3 regions of the Pelotomaculum isophthalicicum JI genome follow, and region 1 is predicted to be linked to each of the others. Evidence: riboswitches for the same ligand, from Rfam matches in the RefSeq annotation. Region 1 holds a riboswitch; each other region holds the start of a gene.
The links. A riboswitch is a leader RNA that binds a small molecule or an ion and turns the genes downstream of it on or off. The one in region 1 is predicted to bind molybdenum cofactor.
Positions count from the first base shown of each region.

Region 2: it holds a riboswitch for molybdenum cofactor, as region 1 does, so the genes downstream of both, L7E55_RS13985 (ABC transporter permease) here and L7E55_RS10060 (heterodisulfide reductase-related iron-sulfur binding cluster) in region 1, are expected to answer to the same signal.
Region 3: it holds a riboswitch for molybdenum cofactor, as region 1 does, so the genes downstream of both, L7E55_RS14370 (DUF7948 domain-containing protein) here and L7E55_RS10060 (heterodisulfide reductase-related iron-sulfur binding cluster) in region 1, are expected to answer to the same signal.

Region 1 covers NZ_JAKOAV010000017.1:45,511-51,320, forward strand. The annotation lists gene L7E55_RS10040 (SpoIID/LytB domain-containing protein) at 1-37, opposite strand, end outside; gene L7E55_RS10045 (DUF2905 domain-containing protein) at 132-350, opposite strand; gene L7E55_RS10050 (epoxyqueuosine reductase QueH) at 409-978, opposite strand; gene L7E55_RS10055 (YebC/PmpR family DNA-binding transcriptional regulator) at 1,030-1,776, opposite strand; molybdenum cofactor riboswitch at 2,107-2,222, shown strand; gene L7E55_RS10060 (heterodisulfide reductase-related iron-sulfur binding cluster) at 2,460-4,286, shown strand; gene L7E55_RS10065 (globin-coupled sensor protein) at 4,439-5,173, shown strand; gene L7E55_RS10070 (TM1266 family iron-only hydrogenase system putative regulator) at 5,221-5,760, opposite strand; partial or broken gene L7E55_RS17590 (rubredoxin-like domain-containing protein) at 5,795-5,810, opposite strand, start outside.
Region 2 covers NZ_JAKOAV010000031.1:9,530-15,339, forward strand. The annotation lists gene L7E55_RS13965 (universal stress protein) at 163-582, shown strand; gene L7E55_RS13970 (DUF6062 family protein) at 605-1,330, opposite strand; gene L7E55_RS13975 (dynamin family protein) at 1,387-3,159, opposite strand; fluoride riboswitch at 3,265-3,326, opposite strand; gene L7E55_RS13980 (universal stress protein) at 3,454-3,873, shown strand; fluoride riboswitch at 3,953-4,013, shown strand; molybdenum cofactor riboswitch at 4,112-4,231, shown strand; gene L7E55_RS13985 (ABC transporter permease) at 4,397-5,095, shown strand; gene L7E55_RS13990 (ABC transporter ATP-binding protein) at 5,092-5,810, shown strand, end outside.
Region 3 covers NZ_JAKOAV010000033.1:11,194-17,003, forward strand. The annotation lists gene L7E55_RS14365 (fibronectin type III domain-containing protein) at 1-1,174, shown strand, start outside; molybdenum cofactor riboswitch at 1,405-1,547, shown strand; gene L7E55_RS14370 (DUF7948 domain-containing protein) at 1,764-5,810, shown strand, end outside.

The DNA of each region.
Region 1 (5,810 bases):
AAACCGGGAACTGCCTTGTCGTTACTTTTAATTTCACCTTTTCTTCTCCCGATACTTAAATATTAACTCATTAAGTAAATTCGATAAAAATTGCCAATATCCTTTAACAACTGAAAATATATGAATTATATCTACCGGCGCATGAACAAGTTAACAATTATCGTAAGCAGAATACTTAGAACAACACAAGTTACCACGGGAAAATAAAAGCTAAAGTTTTGCTTCTGAACGAATATATCCCCAGGCAGGTGCCCCAGTCCGAACAATTTGCCACCGATCAGGAGCAGCCCGCCAATTATAATCAGAAACAGACCTAAGAGAAGGATCATCTTGCCGAATGATTCTAACATATCATGCACCCACCTCTAAATACATGATCCAGCCATCAGACTGTCAGATGTATGGCAATTATATACCCAAGTTAGCTTTTTTCCCGCCGGACGTCTTAGCGCCGCGGCAATAACGTTCTTTTTCACTATATATGCAGCCGCAATATTGCTGCCTGTACATACCCAGTTTCTTTGATAAACCAACAGCCTCACGGTAGCCATTTCTAAAATCGGCGTAGTAAAACGGGACCCCATATCTATCCCCTATCGCTTCACCGGTTTCCCTGATCAAATCGTGTTTCTGGTAAGGACTTACCAGCAAAGTTGTGCTAAAGTAGTCAAACTCTCCTTTTCTAGCCACCCTGGCCGCTTGGCTTAGGCGCATTGAATAACAAAACTGGCAACGTTTTGACTCTCTATGGACAATACCTTGTAAGAATTCCTCCAGTTGATAATTATTATCAAAAATAACATTGAGGCCTATATCCGCGGCATACTTCTCCAGAGTTTCCTTGCGCCTTTCAAATTCGGTATATGGGTGAATGTTTGGATTATAGAAATACCCGTAAATATCCATTCCTGTTTCTCTCAATTGCTGAACAGGGTATATTGAGCAAGGACCGCAGCAAATATGCAACAATATTTTCATTATAAAACCTCCAAACGTCTTGTCTCCTGCTCCAGTTCATTTAGTTGTTTTCTACATATCCGCCAACATATCCGTCTCGAAGTTAGTATAAACATTTTGCACGTCATCGTGTTCCTCAAGCGCATCTATTAATTTTACCATCTGTTCCGCTTCTTGTCCTTCCAGTTTGACAGTGTTTAATGGAAGCTTAGTAACCTCCGCATAGGCTATCTCGACACCGGACTTTTCCAGGGATTCTTTTACCGTCATCATGTCACCGGGCTCAGTTGTAATCTCATAGGATTCATCATCACTTACCTTAAAATCCTCCGCGCCCGTTTCAATACTCAACAACATCAAATCATCTTCGCTATATTTGCAGTTTGCTTTCTCAACCACAATCAATCCTTTTTCCTGGAACATCCAGGCGACACATCCGGATTCACCCAGACTGCCGCCGTTTCTTGAAAACAGATATCTTATTTCACTTGCCGTACGGTTACGGTTATCGGTCATTATCTCAATCATTACCGCAACTCCGCCGGGTCCATAACCTTCATAGTTAAACTCCTCATAATTTTCACCGCCTAGTTCACCCGCTCCCTTTTGTATAGCGCGCATAATATTCTCATTCGGGATATTTGCTTCCTTGGCTCTTTGAATAGCGGTTTTAAGTTGCATATTGCCATCCGGGTCTTTACCCCCTCGTCTCGCGGCAACCATAATTTCTCTGGCCAAGCGTGTAAACAGTTTACCCCGTTGAGCATCTACTTTAGCTTTTTTGCGTTTGATAGTAGCCCACTTAGAATGTCCGGACATCAAAACTCCCCCTTCATGACAGGCATACAATGCGTTATATAACTAGTATGAATATGTTTAAACTAAAAAAGCGCAAAGCGCTTAACTATTCCCAAAATATTTTAGCATATAGATTATCCTCACGCAAACGATATGTTTTATAATACCAAGCACCTGTGAAATACCGGGTGTTATAATCAAAACCCGCGAAGAAATCGCCGTGACTTCGTTCATGCCATTGGAATACAGTAAATTTGGAATACAGTAAATTGTCTGCGATAAATTTTACTCAACTTGATTAAACCAAGTTGACTTAAACGGTAAACGTTATTAATATATTTAGTTAATAAATTTAATAACGCGCTCCGAGTTAAAACACCTAAAGCGAGAGCTATGGCTTTTAACCACTGGGTGCAAATGGAAACATCTGTGCCTCCCGTCTGGAAAGGAGATTTTCTTTCTGAGTCTTTTATTAAAAGACATGAAAGAATTGCTAGAAGTTAAGGCAGTTTCCAGACGGAAATTGCCTTTTTATATGATTTTTTAAACACAAATTGTCGTGTGTCGAGGTTAATATGCGCGTAATAATATTTTTTTCTTTATTAATTATTTCCTCTAGTTATTTTTTCTTCCAAATATATAGGCGTATTTGTTATATTCGCTTGGGAAAACCGGAAAATTGTAGTAATCACCGTCTGGAAAGGTTGCAATATTTCTGTCAGGCTGTTTTCCTGCAAAAAAAGATTGCGGAATATCCTCTTTCCGGCATTTTCCACGGTTTTATCATGTGGGGTTTTATTGTTTTAATATTTAGCAGTTTGGACATGGCGGCCATAGTTCTTTTTAAAGCGGAAATAACATTCTTGGAGCATCCATGGTTCTTGTTTTTAAGAGATCTTTTTATTTTATTGGTATCAATAGGGATTATTGGTTTTACTTTTCGCCGCTTATTTTTAAAACTTTTTAAACAAAACTGGTTTCATAGTTCATTTAGGAATTATGCTATTCCTATTTTAATTTTTTTCATTTTCCTTAGCGAACTCCTTTACTTATCCATTCATTCCATATTAATGGAAAGAGCATTGCCTGGCGCCTGGCTGGTTGTTGCTTTTTCTGACAGGCTTTCTTTCCTTGGCGCGCCTGCCTTGCTCATTCTCATGGAAATAAGTTGGTGGTTTCACTATTTAACGATTTTTTCTCTTCTATTTATTATTCCAAACTCTAAACATCTTCACCTTGTCTTTGCCCCTTTTAATATCTATTGGCGTTCTTTGCGTACGAAAGGATCCCTTCAGCCGGCTTCACTGGCGGAAACAAGTAAACAAGTACGCGGTGTAAACACAGTTGATGATTTTACCTGGAAGCAGTTGCTTGATACCTTTAGCTGTGTGCTTTGCGGGCGCTGCCATCGGGAGTGCCCGTCGGAACGTAGTAAAGAATGGTTAAAGCCCAAAAGACTAAACGGTTTTATCCGCACATATCTGGAAGAAGAGGGTTCTGAGCTTTTAAAAAACAAACCTTCAATAAAAATGGCAGGCGACCTTTTCCACTATGATTTTATTTGGAGTTGCACTACCTGTGGCGGGTGTAACGAAGCTTGCCCCGTATCTATTGACCATCTCTCCAAAATTATTGATATGCGACGCGGTATCGTATCGGAGGGAAAACATATCCCCCCTGCCATGAAAGAGTTTTTTAATAATCTTGAGCAATCGGATAATCCTTACGGTAAACCACGAAAACCCGGTCACGACTATATTTGGGCCGGTGAATTAGGGATTCCAAGCATTTCTGAAAAGCCCGATGCCGATTATTTGTTTTTTGTCGGCTGTCAGGGAACTTTTGACAAACCAACCCAAAAAGCGGCTGCGGCTTTTGCCAAAATACTGCAATCAGCCAAAGTGGACTTCGCAATTCTCGGAAAGGAAGAGCGGTGTTGCGGTGAAACGGCCAGAAGGATGGGTAATGAACCTCTTTTTCAAAAAATAGCCCAGGGGAATATTTCCAGTTGGGCGAAGTACGGTATCAATAAGATTATTACCTTCTGTCCCCACTGCTTTAATACCTTTAAAAATGAATATCCTCAATTTGGCGGGAATTATGACATCATTTCACACGCGGCTTTTTTGGCCGACCTTCTGCGGCAGGGCAGACTCCAGATTACCCACCCGCGGAATACTGCCGTTAACTATCATGATGCTTGTTATCTGGGGCGATTTAATGATATTTATGAGCAGCCCAGGTATGTATTGAGATCAGTACCTGGCGTGCGTTTAATAGAAATGCCCAGGAACAAAAAGGGATCATTTTGCTGCGGTGCCGGCGGCGGACGTTTCTGGACCAGGTCGGAAAGAGAAAACCCGATAAGTGTTAATCGAGTTAAAGAGGCCTTGGCTACAGAGGCTTCAATGGTTATTACCGCCTGCCCCTATTGTCGTACTATTTTTAAGGAAAAAACAGAGCGGCAGGAACCAGGTGACATTATGGTTCTGGATATAGCAGAATTATTGCTCTCAGCCCTTTCCGACTAATCAACCCCACATTTAGTATTTTCCAGGTGAGTCTGTTCGCTTGATATAATTTCTTGGAAAGCTTGGTTGATTAGGTCTGATTCTTTAAAGGAAAATAAATATTTTTATCGAATATATAGCCAATTTAACGTTTTGGGAGGTGGTGGCATATAATGGTAAATAATATTTCCCGTAATGATCAGATAGACTTTTTAAATATAACTACCGAAGATTTAGCGCTAATGGGTAAATTTAAGGATATTTTTATCAAAGAAGCTGATCGGGTTGTAGATGCATTCTATAATCATATTCTGAAATATCCTGAGTTAAGAAACTTAATAGAAGCCAAAAGTACTGTTAATCGTTTAAAAGAAACTCAAAGAAAGTATTTTATTAGTTTAGCCTCGGACACTATTAATGAAGATTACGTGAAGCAACGGCTTTATATCGGCCAAAAACATCGTGAGGTGGGCCTTTTTCCTAAGTGGTACATAGGTGCCTATCAAATATATTACAAGGAAATATTTAAAATATTACAAAAAACTTGTAACAATGAAAATAATACCGAATTTATTCAGGCAAATATTGCTTTTCAAAAACGTTTAAATTTTGATATGCAACTAGCAATAGAAAATTATATTATCGATCAGCTACGGCAGTTAGTAGCTTTTAATGGTGATATTGAGTCAGCGGCTGCTATTATTGGAGAAATAGCAGAACAAACCAATATGGTTTCATTAAATGCTTCAATAGAGGCAGCAAGGGCTGGGGATAACGGACGAACTTTTGCTGTTGTTGCCGCAGAAGTAAGAAAACTTGCCGATCTTTCAGCAAAATCTGCTAAAGACATTACTAGTCTGGCACAGAAAAATAGAAAAACAATTGAACAAATGGGTAGTGGTAAATAAATACACCTCCCCTTGCAAAATAATGGTATAGTAATCCAAATCACTGTTTACAAAATAAGCTTGTCAACAGTGTTAATTAAAGTTGGATACTGCGGCTTACTTATCTGTGCATCGGCTCCTACCGCTTCACCTTTATGTAGCAGATCATCTGTTATTAGTGATGAAAAAATAACAACGGGTAATTTGGCGAGTTCCGTGTGTTCTTTAATGCGTTTCGTCAAATGGTGTCCGTCCATTTTGGGCATTTCGATGTCAGTAATCACTAACTGAACTTGTTCTGTAAAATTTGCCCCCATATCACTGAAAACCTTTTCTAGATAATTCCAGGCTTCTAACCCGTTATTAGCTAATATCATTGATTTAACGACAATATCCTCAATAATACTAAGCTCTTTATTCATACTATCCAGTTCATCAGGAGTGGCTTCTACCGTTAGGTTTATTATGCCACGATCACATTTAGAATAAGGAATTCCACTACGAAGTAAAATTAATGAGCCATATTTCGTCAATATTTGCTGTACTTTGGGTGCATTTTCTGATTTTTGATTAACTAAAATACCAATAATACAAACATGTTTTTCCATTGCCCTTCCTCCTTTTAGATCTCATTTTATTTAACTAGCCATTATAGCGT
Region 2 (5,810 bases), on a different contig from region 1:
ATTTTTAATATCTGTTTGATATATTTTGAATATTGTGTATAATTAAATAAATATATAATAGTAAACTTTGTTTAGACCCTGCAGATAACTCCTACTGGTAACAGTGGGAGTTTTTGCTAAAATTAATTTAACTAGGGGAAAAGAGTACGAGGGGGTCTAAGAATGTTCAACAAGGTTTTGGTTGTATATGACGGTTCCCCGGAAGCCAAAAAAGCACTAAGGGATGGGCTTAAGTTAGCGAAAATGTCAGGTTCTGAATGTCATTTAGTTAGGGTGATTAAAAAGCCGAAACACATTTCCGATATTGAGGTATTTTACCAAGCAGCGGCTAACGAGCTAGCTCTTATCGAAAAAGAATTTGTCGGCGCCAGGTTTTTAGCCAGCCAGGCGGGATTCGACCTGCCCACGCATACCATCCTGGGCGACTCCTGCGAAGTATTGAAAAATTTTGTTCAAAAAGGTGATTATGACCTCGTAGTGGTAACACCGAAAAAAGATACTGCGCTAAAAGATGTACTCTTCGGCGGTTACGTGGAAAAACTGCTACGCAACTCTGATATTTCGGTCCTGGTTGTCCGATAATTGATTCAATCAGGTACCAATTTTATTTAAACCGTTCACCGACGTAAAATCTTAAACTTTTCAGCCAGGCCAGTTGTTCTTCCCCCTTTGGCTCATTGGAAAAGCGATAATCCGTTTTTCTGAAATATTCTTCAAAATCACTATCTAACTTCTGCAATTGCTCAATATGAATATCGGCTAATAAAAGCGTTATCTCTGTTGGAACTTCGTAGAATAAACCTATTAAGTGTCTCCAACAAAGGGCAGGCGATTTCCGGTATATTTCCTGTCCTTTTTTTTCTTTTAAAAAACTGGCCATGTAAGTTAAAGCCATCTGTTCACCTTGCTCAATTGTTTCACATATCGGACATTTTTTAGTAGTATGCAATCTTATTAGGATATCAAGGAAGACATTTACAGACCGTCTTGAAAAAATAATGGAAAGAGGCCATATCTGGCCAAGCCATCCATTTTTGTTGCTTTGTAAAACAGCTTTTATGTTTTTTAGCTCAGTCAACTTGATGTTTGCAACAAATTGATTAAGCGTGCTCAATTTATTGCCCAGTGAGGATATTTGCCAGCCGTGTTGTTTGCAAAAACCATTTTTAGACACCTCAAGCATTGTGGGAAGGCTGTTATAATATTCGATATCAAACCACGTCAGGTATGTTTTCTTGCTTTCCTCACCGTAAATACATGGGGGGCAACGATTTTCAAGCAGTAATTTTTCAATAGTGCTTTGATAAAAAGGTGGCCTGCTGTTTGCCACATTTACTCACCAGATTTACAAAGATTTTGTTTCCCTGAAAAGTTCTTTGTTAAACGCTACAGCGAGGCGTTGATTTCCCTTATTGTTTCCTTCATCTTAATCAGTTCGTTATAATCCCTTTGCCAGATCTTTACCCTTTCACGGCGTTCCTCCTCACTCAATCCCCTTTCCGCCCTGGCTTTCTGAAGGGCGGTACGCAGCCCTTGGGACACCGCGTCGGCGCGCAGTCTGAGCTCGCCGGCCACGTCCCGCACGCCTTCTTTCAGGCCGTCCGCCAGATCGTAGCGCACCCGGCCGCAGTTGCGGTCAAATAATTCCACCAGCTTATTTTTAGCGTTATTAAGAAGGTGGCCGCTAATCAACGCTTTCGGGAGTAAACCGGAGACAGACAGCATTTCCAGCGAAGGAATAAAGGTCGGGTGCTCTTCGAAGTGAAAAAAGAATTTTTTAGAACCCATAATGTATTCTCTGGATGATGATTTTTCCACCGGCACATCGAAAATCTCGGCCGAGATAGACATCATTCTATCTACAATCCCTTCGATCCGGCTAAAGAACCGCATCGACACTTTTTCAAATTGACTCCTTACCTTCAAGCGCTCTTCGTTGCGCTTTTCATTCAATACCGACTGGATCAGGTTTCTGCTGAAATCGTTCAGGCAATGAGTCAACTCTTTTGCTGACTTTTCGGACGACTCTTTTTTATAAGATTCCTCGATCAGATGTAATAGCTCACCTGTTTTAGCCGTCCTGAATTCATTAATATCCTCTTCGACCATAGCGCTCAAACGGTCCACCTCACGGTAGAGGAGATAAATCGAGTCTTCCCGCTCTTGTTCCAGCTTTTCCAGTTCAGCCGCGAAAAGTGTGATTTTTTCATCCAGATCCTGCAGCGAGCCGTCCATCGCCCGCTGCCAGAGCTGAAGTTCCAGTTCCAGTTCGTTGATGGTCCGTAACGCCCTGGCGGCGGAAGACTCCAGGAGCAGCCGCCCTTTATCGTTCCGGATAAAATTTCCCAGCACTTCTTCCAGCTTCTCAATGCCGCCGGCATCCACCCGCAGCTGTCCGTTTCCGCCGCCGGTTCTTCCGAGCAGGGCCTGGCGCGCCGAGAGAGGAATCAGGTCGTATTCTCCTTCGCCCAGGCTGTTCCACAGGGTCTCCCTGGTGAATGCCAATGCCTCGGTGATGTCTTCCGGTAAAGCGATATCGATTTTGTTCAATACGAAGAAAAGCTTGTTCACATATTTAGAAATATCTCTCAAGTAGTCAATTTCTATTTTACTGAGGGGGGCATCGATGGAAATCATGAAGATGGCGGCGTCGGAATGGGGAAGATAAGCGTACGCCGCGTCGGTATTATGCTCATAGACAGAACCGACACCCGGTGTGTCCACCAGGATGACGCCTTGTTTTAAAAATTCCGACGGGTGAATGATTTGCACCTCGCGCAGTTTTTTGATGTTTTTGGGGTTTCCCCTTTCAGTAACGTAATCGGCGATCTGGCTGACCGGAATTGCTTTTCTGGTGCCGTCCAGGTAAATGACAGAGGCGCCGAGTTGTTCACCGTGCTGGATTATGGTGGGAATGGCTGTCAGCGGCACGACGGCAGTCGGTAGCAGGTTGCCGCCCAGAAGAGCGTTGATGAAGGTGGACTTGCCCCTTTTGAATTCACCGAGTATGACCAGGGTAAAAGTTTCCCGGGAAAGTTTATCCGCACTCTCTTTTAAAAGCGAAGCGGCTGGGCTGTTTCCCTTTTTTGCAGCAAAATCAACTGCTTCAGCCAGGATCTGCAAAAGGCTATTTTTCTTTAGCACATAATGGTCCAGCACCACAAATCACCCTTTCGTAAAAAAGATTGCCATAAGAACTGTCAAAACAGGTAGCGGCGCTATATACGAAGCCGGCAAAAAATAAAAACTCCCACCAATAAGAAAATATTGGTAGGAGCTATTAGCCTCGACAAGGCATATAAGTGAGCTCCATCACCTCATAATATCCGCTTATTAAAATTTTATTTGAAAAAAATTATTAAGTCAATATGAAACTCCAACAGGTATATAGTGGAGTTTTCTGTTTAGACTAATTTTCAGCAAGGGGAAAGAATTACAAAGGGGGCTCCCAAAATGTTCAACAGAGTTTTGGTTGTGTATGATGGTTCGCCGGGAGCAAAAAGGGCATTGAATAGTGGCCTCAAGTTAGCGAAAATGGTTGGTTCGGAATGTCATTTGGTCAAGTTGCTTAAAAAGCCGGAACATGTTTCCGACATTAAGGCATTTCACCAAGAAGCAGCCGGCGAGCTAACTTTTGTTGAAAAAGAATCGGACAGGCCCAGGTTTTTAACTAGCTTAGCGGGATTTGACTTGCCTACGCATACCATCGCAGGCGAATCCTGTGAAGAGTTAAAAAACTTTGTTCAAAAAGGCATGTTTGACCTCGTAGTGGTAACACCCAGAAAAGATAACATGATAAAAGATATATTCTTCGGTAGTTACGTGGAAAAACTTTTACGCAAGTCCGATATTTCGGTCCTGGTTGTCCAATAAAGTTGATTGACAATAAGGTTTTTCCATGGTATTTTTTATGAGTATTGTAAATATGTATTTACATTGTTCATAGTTTTATCATTTAAGAGGCGATGGAGTTCGCCTGATGCCTATGAGCGGCTAATGACTCCTACTTTTAAATAGTAGGGGTTTTTTATGCGCGCGCGGCAAAGTGTTCCATAATTCATAGGGCTCACCTGCTGAGTTTTTATTTAACCAGTTATATCTAGAATAAATAAAATATTTTTATCTCCGAGCCTTTTCACCTGAAACTCTAAAGTTATGGTGGTTGGCCGGCAGGGTTTGAAGGGAAACCTTCAAGCCTCCCATTGCGGAAAGGAGAGCTTAATTCGCACGTCAGCCGGATAGGGCATTTTTTCGCAATGCCTGGCCGGCTTTTAATATTGCCTTGGTAAAGAACCTGGGGCTAATTTTATGACACGCTCGATGGGAGGTGTTTTTCTTGTAAATATAAGAATATGGAAGACCTGGATAAATAGCTGAACGGAGTTGAAAAGAGGAAATGGACATCATATGGCAAGGCTTCATAAAAGCGCTGGAATTACTTTTTACAGGAGATCATGACCTTTTTGAGATTACGTTGCTTACCATCAAGGTTTCCGGCACGGCAACGTTAATTAGTGTATTGATTGGGGTTCCCTTAGGAACGTTCCTGGCCCTATCCTTGTTTCCCGGGCGTAAGCTGATTGTGAGCATTGTAAACTTCGGCATGGGGCTTCCGCCAGTGGTAGTGGGCCTGTGGGTGAGCATTTTTCTGTGGCGGTACGGGCCTTTGGGTTTCCTGGGATTAATGTATACCCCAATCGCAATGATCATCGCCCAATCCCTGATTGCTTTTCCCATCGTAACCGGTTTTACCATTGCCGCCATTCAGCAGCTAAACCCCAAACTAAGACTGCAAATTATTGCCATTGGCGCCACCTGGTGGCAAACGCTTTTTCTCCTGGCGCGGGAAGCCCGGATGGGCCTTCTAGCGGCAGTTATTGCTGGCTTTGGCGGCGTGGTTTCTGAAGTGGGTGCGTCCATGATGGTTGGCGGCAACATTAAAGGCCAAACTGCGGTTCTGACCACGGCCACTGTGTTGGAAGTTTCCAAGGGCAACTTAGACATCGCAATGGCAATCAGCTTTATTCTACTGACCCTGGCTTATGGCATAACCCTGATTTTGACAATTCAACAACAGTGGAGGCGGACCTCATGAGCGAAAAAGTCATAGAAGTAAAAGATCTCTCGCTAACTAAAGGGAAAAACAAAATATTAGATATTGAATATTTTTCTCTCAACCAGGGTGAGATCGTTGCCTTAATAGGCCCCAACGGAGCCGGCAAAAGCACCCTATTGCAGGTGCTGATGCTTTTACAGCGCCCCACCGGCGGTGAGTTGTTTTTTAAAGGCGAAATAGTTGACTGGAAAAAACCTATCAAGCAGCGCCGCCTTATGGCAATGGTTTTCCAAGAACCCCTGCTGCTGGATACAACTGTTTACAATAACATAGCTTCCGGTCTGAAGGTAAGGGGACTTCCCATGGAAAAATCCCGTGTACCAGTTACTGAGTGGTCGCAAAGACTGGGCATCGAACACTTAATCCATCGTTCGGTGCGCCACCTCTCCGGTGGTGAATCACAGCGGGTGAGTCTAGCCCGGGCACTAGTTCTGGAGCCAAAAGTACTTTTTTTGGACGAGCCTTTTTCGGCGCTAGACGCCCCCACGCGGACGGCACTAACAGTAGAACTGGGGCGAATTTTGCGCGATACCGGCATAAGCTGTGTCTTTGTTACTCACGATTTTAGTGAAATTCCTCTCTTGGCCAGTAGGGTAGTAGTTCTGGAAAAAGGCAGGATTATTCAAACAGCTGCTCCCCGCGAGATTTTGACAAGGCCGGCCAGCCGGACTGTGGCGTCTTTGGTAGGTATAGA
Region 3 (5,810 bases), on a different contig from region 1:
CGCGGGCAACAAGGCGTTTAACTGCAACGGCTACAGTTACACGCAAAGCACCAAAACCTTAAAGATCTTCTTCAGTAAGCAATCAGTTAACACCAATGAATTTGATTCGAGCCAGTTTATAGTTACAAGGCAATATGACAGCTCTAACCCGTCGTTCAGTTACTCCAAGAATTCGGGAAGCGGCTGCAGCGGTATTAGCGACAGCAACCTCAACAAGGGGACGACCGTAACCCTGACCTTTGATAACGCGCTGGCTTTCAACGAGCTTTACGACGTGACGATCAAAGCGGCTACCGTTGCTGACGACAATCTTTTGACCCTGGGCAACTACCGGAACAGGAGCGACTTCACCTTCACTTTCAGGACTCCTTTAAACGTCACTCCTGCAAATGACAATGCTTTCAGTGATAGTGTTGCGCCAGTTGTCACCTACACTGTGGGCACCTCAAACGTGCCTTATGAGCCCAACGTGGGCGTCATTTTTGACCGGCCCGTCAACTCCACCACTGCCGCCACCTTATTAAGTTTAAGTGATCCCAACGGCCTGGTGGCAAACTATAAAAAAGGCGGTACGGCAGTTGTCTATGACGACACTATCGATGCCTACGCCGTTTCAGGTGCCGAGAATTACAAGCCATTTGCCAATACCGCGAACACCTTCTTCTTCTTCCCCGAGACGGTCCAGGGCAATACCAATACCTGCTATAACCGGGATTATTCCGCCGGCACCCACAGCTATACCCTGGACGTGCCGCCTGTCACTGACATAAGCGGCAATTCCTGGACCCATGCCCAAATAACCAACAACCAGCTCAGTTTCAGCTCACTTAGCAACGACCTCCCCGCCTGGTTGGACAACAGGCCCACGGTTGATACTCCAACCAGCACCACGCTGACAGTGCACTGGAACGCCAGCGGCATCACCAATTCTAGCGCAACCGAAGCGTATGACGTCTACTATTCCACCAACCAGTGGACGGGCTTTACGAAACTTAATGTAAGTGACATCACCGGTACCGCTCCTTTCTCATTCGTGGCCGGGGACACTTCGGATAATAGTGCATATGAGCTAAGCCCTCTTACCACTTATTACTTCCGAGTCGTGCCCAAGAATACCACCTACACCCTTGAAGCGGGTTTTTCCGCGGCCGGATCAGGTGCTACGACCTCTTAAAATCAGGTGAAATGAGCTGTTATTCTCAGCCCCGGCCGTCAGACCGGGGTTTTCCTACCTAGACAAATTTTTTTAAGCGGGTAGGAATTTGTTCCACAATGTAGAATATCATGGTATATGTTCATAGAACCAGATCAGTATCATATCATCCGAGTAACCCGCCTGTGGCTATTTGACTTATGACATACTGGTTTATTGCTTTTCAACCAATGTTTACCGGAAACTAACAATTTCATACCACCACCCGAGTCTACCCGCCTGTGGCTATTTGGCACATTATCCTTGGCTTTAAGGGCTATGGCGGCTGACCGATAGGGTATACCTTGAAAAGGGTATGCCTCCCAGTGCGGAAAGGGTCTAGTGCCAGTTATCTTCAACGGCTGTGTGCGTTTTCCGTACACGGCTGTTTTTTGTTTGCGGGAGATTGACTAGAGATTTTTTTGGGGGGGGTGATAGTTGGGTAAACCATGATGTAGATGCCGGATTTAGCCAGGAGCGATTTGAACAGGAAAATTCATCGGAAGATTCGTAAAAGTCATCGGTTATTTTGCCCGGCGGCAACACCATTAGCAAAGGAAGTGATATCATTTTGCGCTTCAGAAAATTAATTATTGGTTTGTTAACCGCGGCGCTGCTCTGCCTAGGTGGGACCTTCGCTCTGGCGGGTAGCGCCGTAACAGCCGCGGCCGGCGGCGCTACCCCGGAGATGCAGGCGAAAATGGCCTCCGTCCAAGTGCCCTTCTTGCCAAACGAGGGCCAGATTAAAGACGAGCGAGTTAAGTTTTACGCCGGCACTTTCGCTGGAACCGTCTTTGTCACTAATGACGGCCTAACTTACGCCTTGCCCAAAGGTGAAGACGGTGGCTGGGCGGTAAGAGAGGAGTTTGCCGGGGCCAGGGCGCTGGCGCCGGCCCCGGTGGGAGAACCGGGCGCCTCCGTCAACTACTACCTCGGCGACGACAGCGGCAAGTGGCGGACCAACCTGCCGTCTTACGGCATGATCACCCTGGGCGAGGTTTACGACAAGATCAGCGTGAACCTTAAAGCTCACGGCGACAACGTGGAGAAAATCTTTACCGTGGCCCCCGGCGGCGACCCTGCCGCCATCGCGGTTAAAGTTACCGGCGCGGACAAGCTCACCGTCAATGACCGGGGCGAGCTGGAGCTGTCCACAAAATTAGGCACGGTCGAAATGACCCGCCCGTCCGCCTACCAGGAAATCGGCGGGCAGCGCGTTGAAGTTAATGTCGCTTACGTGGTAAACGGCGGCAGTTACGGCTTTGAACTAGGCGAGTATAACCGCGCCTGTCCCCTGGTGATCGACCCGCTGCTGGGTTCCACCTTCCTGGGCGGCAGCGGGGCGGAAACGGGCTACTGCATCGCCCTGGACAAGTACGGGTACGTCTACGTGGCGGGCACCACCAAGTCGCCGACCTTCCCGGGCGCGTCGCAGGGTTTCGGGAATACACAAATAGACACCGCCAACGGTGACATGTTCGTGGCCAAAATGAGCCCCGACCTCACCCGGCTCCTCGCGGCCACCTATCTGGGCGGGAGCGCTGCCGATTCAATTAATAATACCGGCAATTGCCTGGCGGTCGCCCCGTCGGGCGAAGTCTACCTGACCGGGTACACCATGTCGCCCGACTTTCCCCACCCGGGCGGGGCATATCAAGGTTACGTTGACACGCATTCATCCAGCGACATTTTCGTTGCCAGGCTGAGCGGCGACCTCTCCCAGCTCAAGTCTGCCACCTATTTGGGGGGCGCTGACAATGACCGGCCAAACGCCATTGGTATAGACAGCCAGGGCAACGTCTTCGTGGCCGGGACAACGTACATGGACGGGAATTTACCCACCACCTCCAGCGCCTACCAGCAGGCGCACAAAGCAACCACCGCGATTACCGACGGGTTCATCTCCAAGTTTAGCCCCGACCTGTCCGAACTACGCGCCTCCACCTACCTGGGCGGCGCGGCCGCAACTACCATATATTGCATGTCCATCGACAGCAGCGACAATGTCTACGTGGCAGGAAATACTGTATATAACGCGTCAAAAAACTTGCCGGTCACCCCGGGCGCTTATAACCAGGTAAAAAACACAAATGCCAACCTCCAGAGTTTTGTATCCGAGTTGGATAACAATCTGGCCAACCTCCTGGCCTCCACCTACCTCGGCACCGGTAGCGGCGGCGAAACCCTCGTTTCAATTGCCCTGGGCAAGGACGCCGGCGGGAACACGGTGGTATACGCCGGCGGATATACGACAGAAACTGATTTTGTCTCCGCCGGCCCTGGCTACGCCTCAGCCTACCAGACGGGCAGCAACGGCGTCAATGAGATGTTCATCGCCGAGCTGAACGGCGGCCTGACCCAGCGGCTCGCCGCGACCTATCTCGGCACGAGCGTCGCCGATACACTGAGGAAAATAGTTTTGGATTCCGGTGGCAATTTATATATTGAAGGTACTTCTTCGAGTCCTAGTTCCTACCCGTGCTCTGCTGGGGCCTACAGCACGGCTAGAAACGGCACCAGCGGCACCGACATCGTCATCAGCAGGATGAAGGGCGACCTGACCAGGACGGCCAGCGACCCGTCAGGCCTGCTCGCCTCCACATACTTCGGGGGGGCCAACAGCAATGATACACCCTATGACATGACGCTGGACGCCTGGGGCAACGTCTACCTGACCGGGTTGCCCGCCGCCAGCGGCTTCCCGATTACTACCGGCGCATGCCAACCTTCGCTTAGCGGCGCCAGTGACGCCTTCGTTGCCAAGTTCACCGGGGACCTGACTCATGACGGTCCTGCCGACACCACCGCGCCCGTCTGGGTTGACGGAGGTTCGCTGACCGTTTCCAACGTGACTTACAGCGGGCTCACCCTGACCTGGACTCCCGCCTCGGATAACGTGGGGGTGACCGGCTATCAGATTTACCAGGACGGCGCGGTGGCCTATACCGTGAGCAGCGCGACGTATACGCAGGCGGGCGGCCTGGTGCAATACAACCTCACTGGCCTGAACAGCAGCGCCACTTACAACTTCAGGGTGGAAGCCGTCGACGCCGGCAACAACTGGAGCACCGGCGGGCCGACAGCCAATGCCTCGACCCCGGCCGAGCCCGATACCACCCCACCTTACTGGACTAACGGCAGCTTGACGCCTTCCGGCATTACCAAAAACAGTGTGTCCCTGACCTGGTCTGACGCCCAGGATAACGTGGGAGTGGCGGGCTACCAGATCATCGGCAGCGGTAGCGTTGTCGCTACCGTCTACGGGGACACGACATATAACATCACCGGCCTGACTGCAAGCACTCCATACACTTTCCGAGTGCAGGCGTTCGACGCGTTGGGCAATTATAGCACCGACGGTCCCAGCGTTGACGTCACCACAGCAGCGGACGTCGATATAGTGCCGCCCTTCTGGCCGATTGATGGCAAACTTTCGTATGTTTCTCTTTCCGACACAAGTATTCGCATCAGCTGGCCCGCTGCCACAGACAACGGGAGTGGTTTGGCCGGTTACAAGATCATTATGGCCACCGCTACGAATAATGGAGTGCCTGTTGACCCGGTGATCACCAACGTTGACGACGCATCCATTACAAAATATACCTTCACCGGCCTGACCACCGGCCAGGGTTACTATTGCAAAATCGAAGCTTTCGACAGGGTCGGCAATGTAAGTGCCAATGGTCCATCCAGCACGATCTCGCCTGGAGCAGGCACATACCTTTCCTGCGCCTACCTGACCACCATCAGCGGCACTCCCCCGTCATCCACCACCAGAGTTGCCATTGAGGGGAATAGCGGTGTGCCGCTAAGGCCCACGATTAAGCTGATCTTTTCCAATAACGTGGTCAACGACGGTGTTTGGGATAACAGCACCTATTCCAACAAGAACTGCATCAGCCTGCAGATTGCTTCCGGTGAAAATGCTGGACAAAGTGTGCCTGTTAACGTGTTCAGGATACCGGACCTTGAAACGGCCAGTACGCCGAAAGACACGATTAATTTCCAAGAAAGAAACAATATTTTCGTATCTCCCTTAAATGATCTGACGCCCGGCGTACAGTATAAAATCATTATCAGCGGTAATCTAATAGCCAAAAATACTGATCGCGGCCCCATGGGATACGAACGCGACATCCTCTTTACTACGGCACCCGCTGTTACCGGCGACGTGACCGTCGCCGCCGGCAGTAAAGACTTGCTGATCACCGGCGGCACACCTTCCGGTACTACGGTGACGGTTCCCGGCAGCGTTACGGACGCGACGATTAACGTATCGGCGTTTTTGGGCGCCCCGGCGGGTGGTACGGTAACGACCAGCGCGCTGCCGGCGGTTACGATAAATGCCAACACCACAATTAACGCGAGTCCGGTACAGGTACAAATCCCGGCTGGAGTTACAATCAGCGCTCCTGCGTCCTGGGACGGCACCATCAACGTGCCCACCGTCAAGCCCAACAACTCCGTGGCGGTGACGGCCGACCAAGGCAGGACCGCGACGGTGAATGCCGCCGTCGAGATCGGTTTCGGAGATATTCCGCTGACCTTCGATAATGCAGTTAAGATAATCATTCCCGGACAGGCTAGGAAAGACGCCGGATACGTCAGGGGCATCACC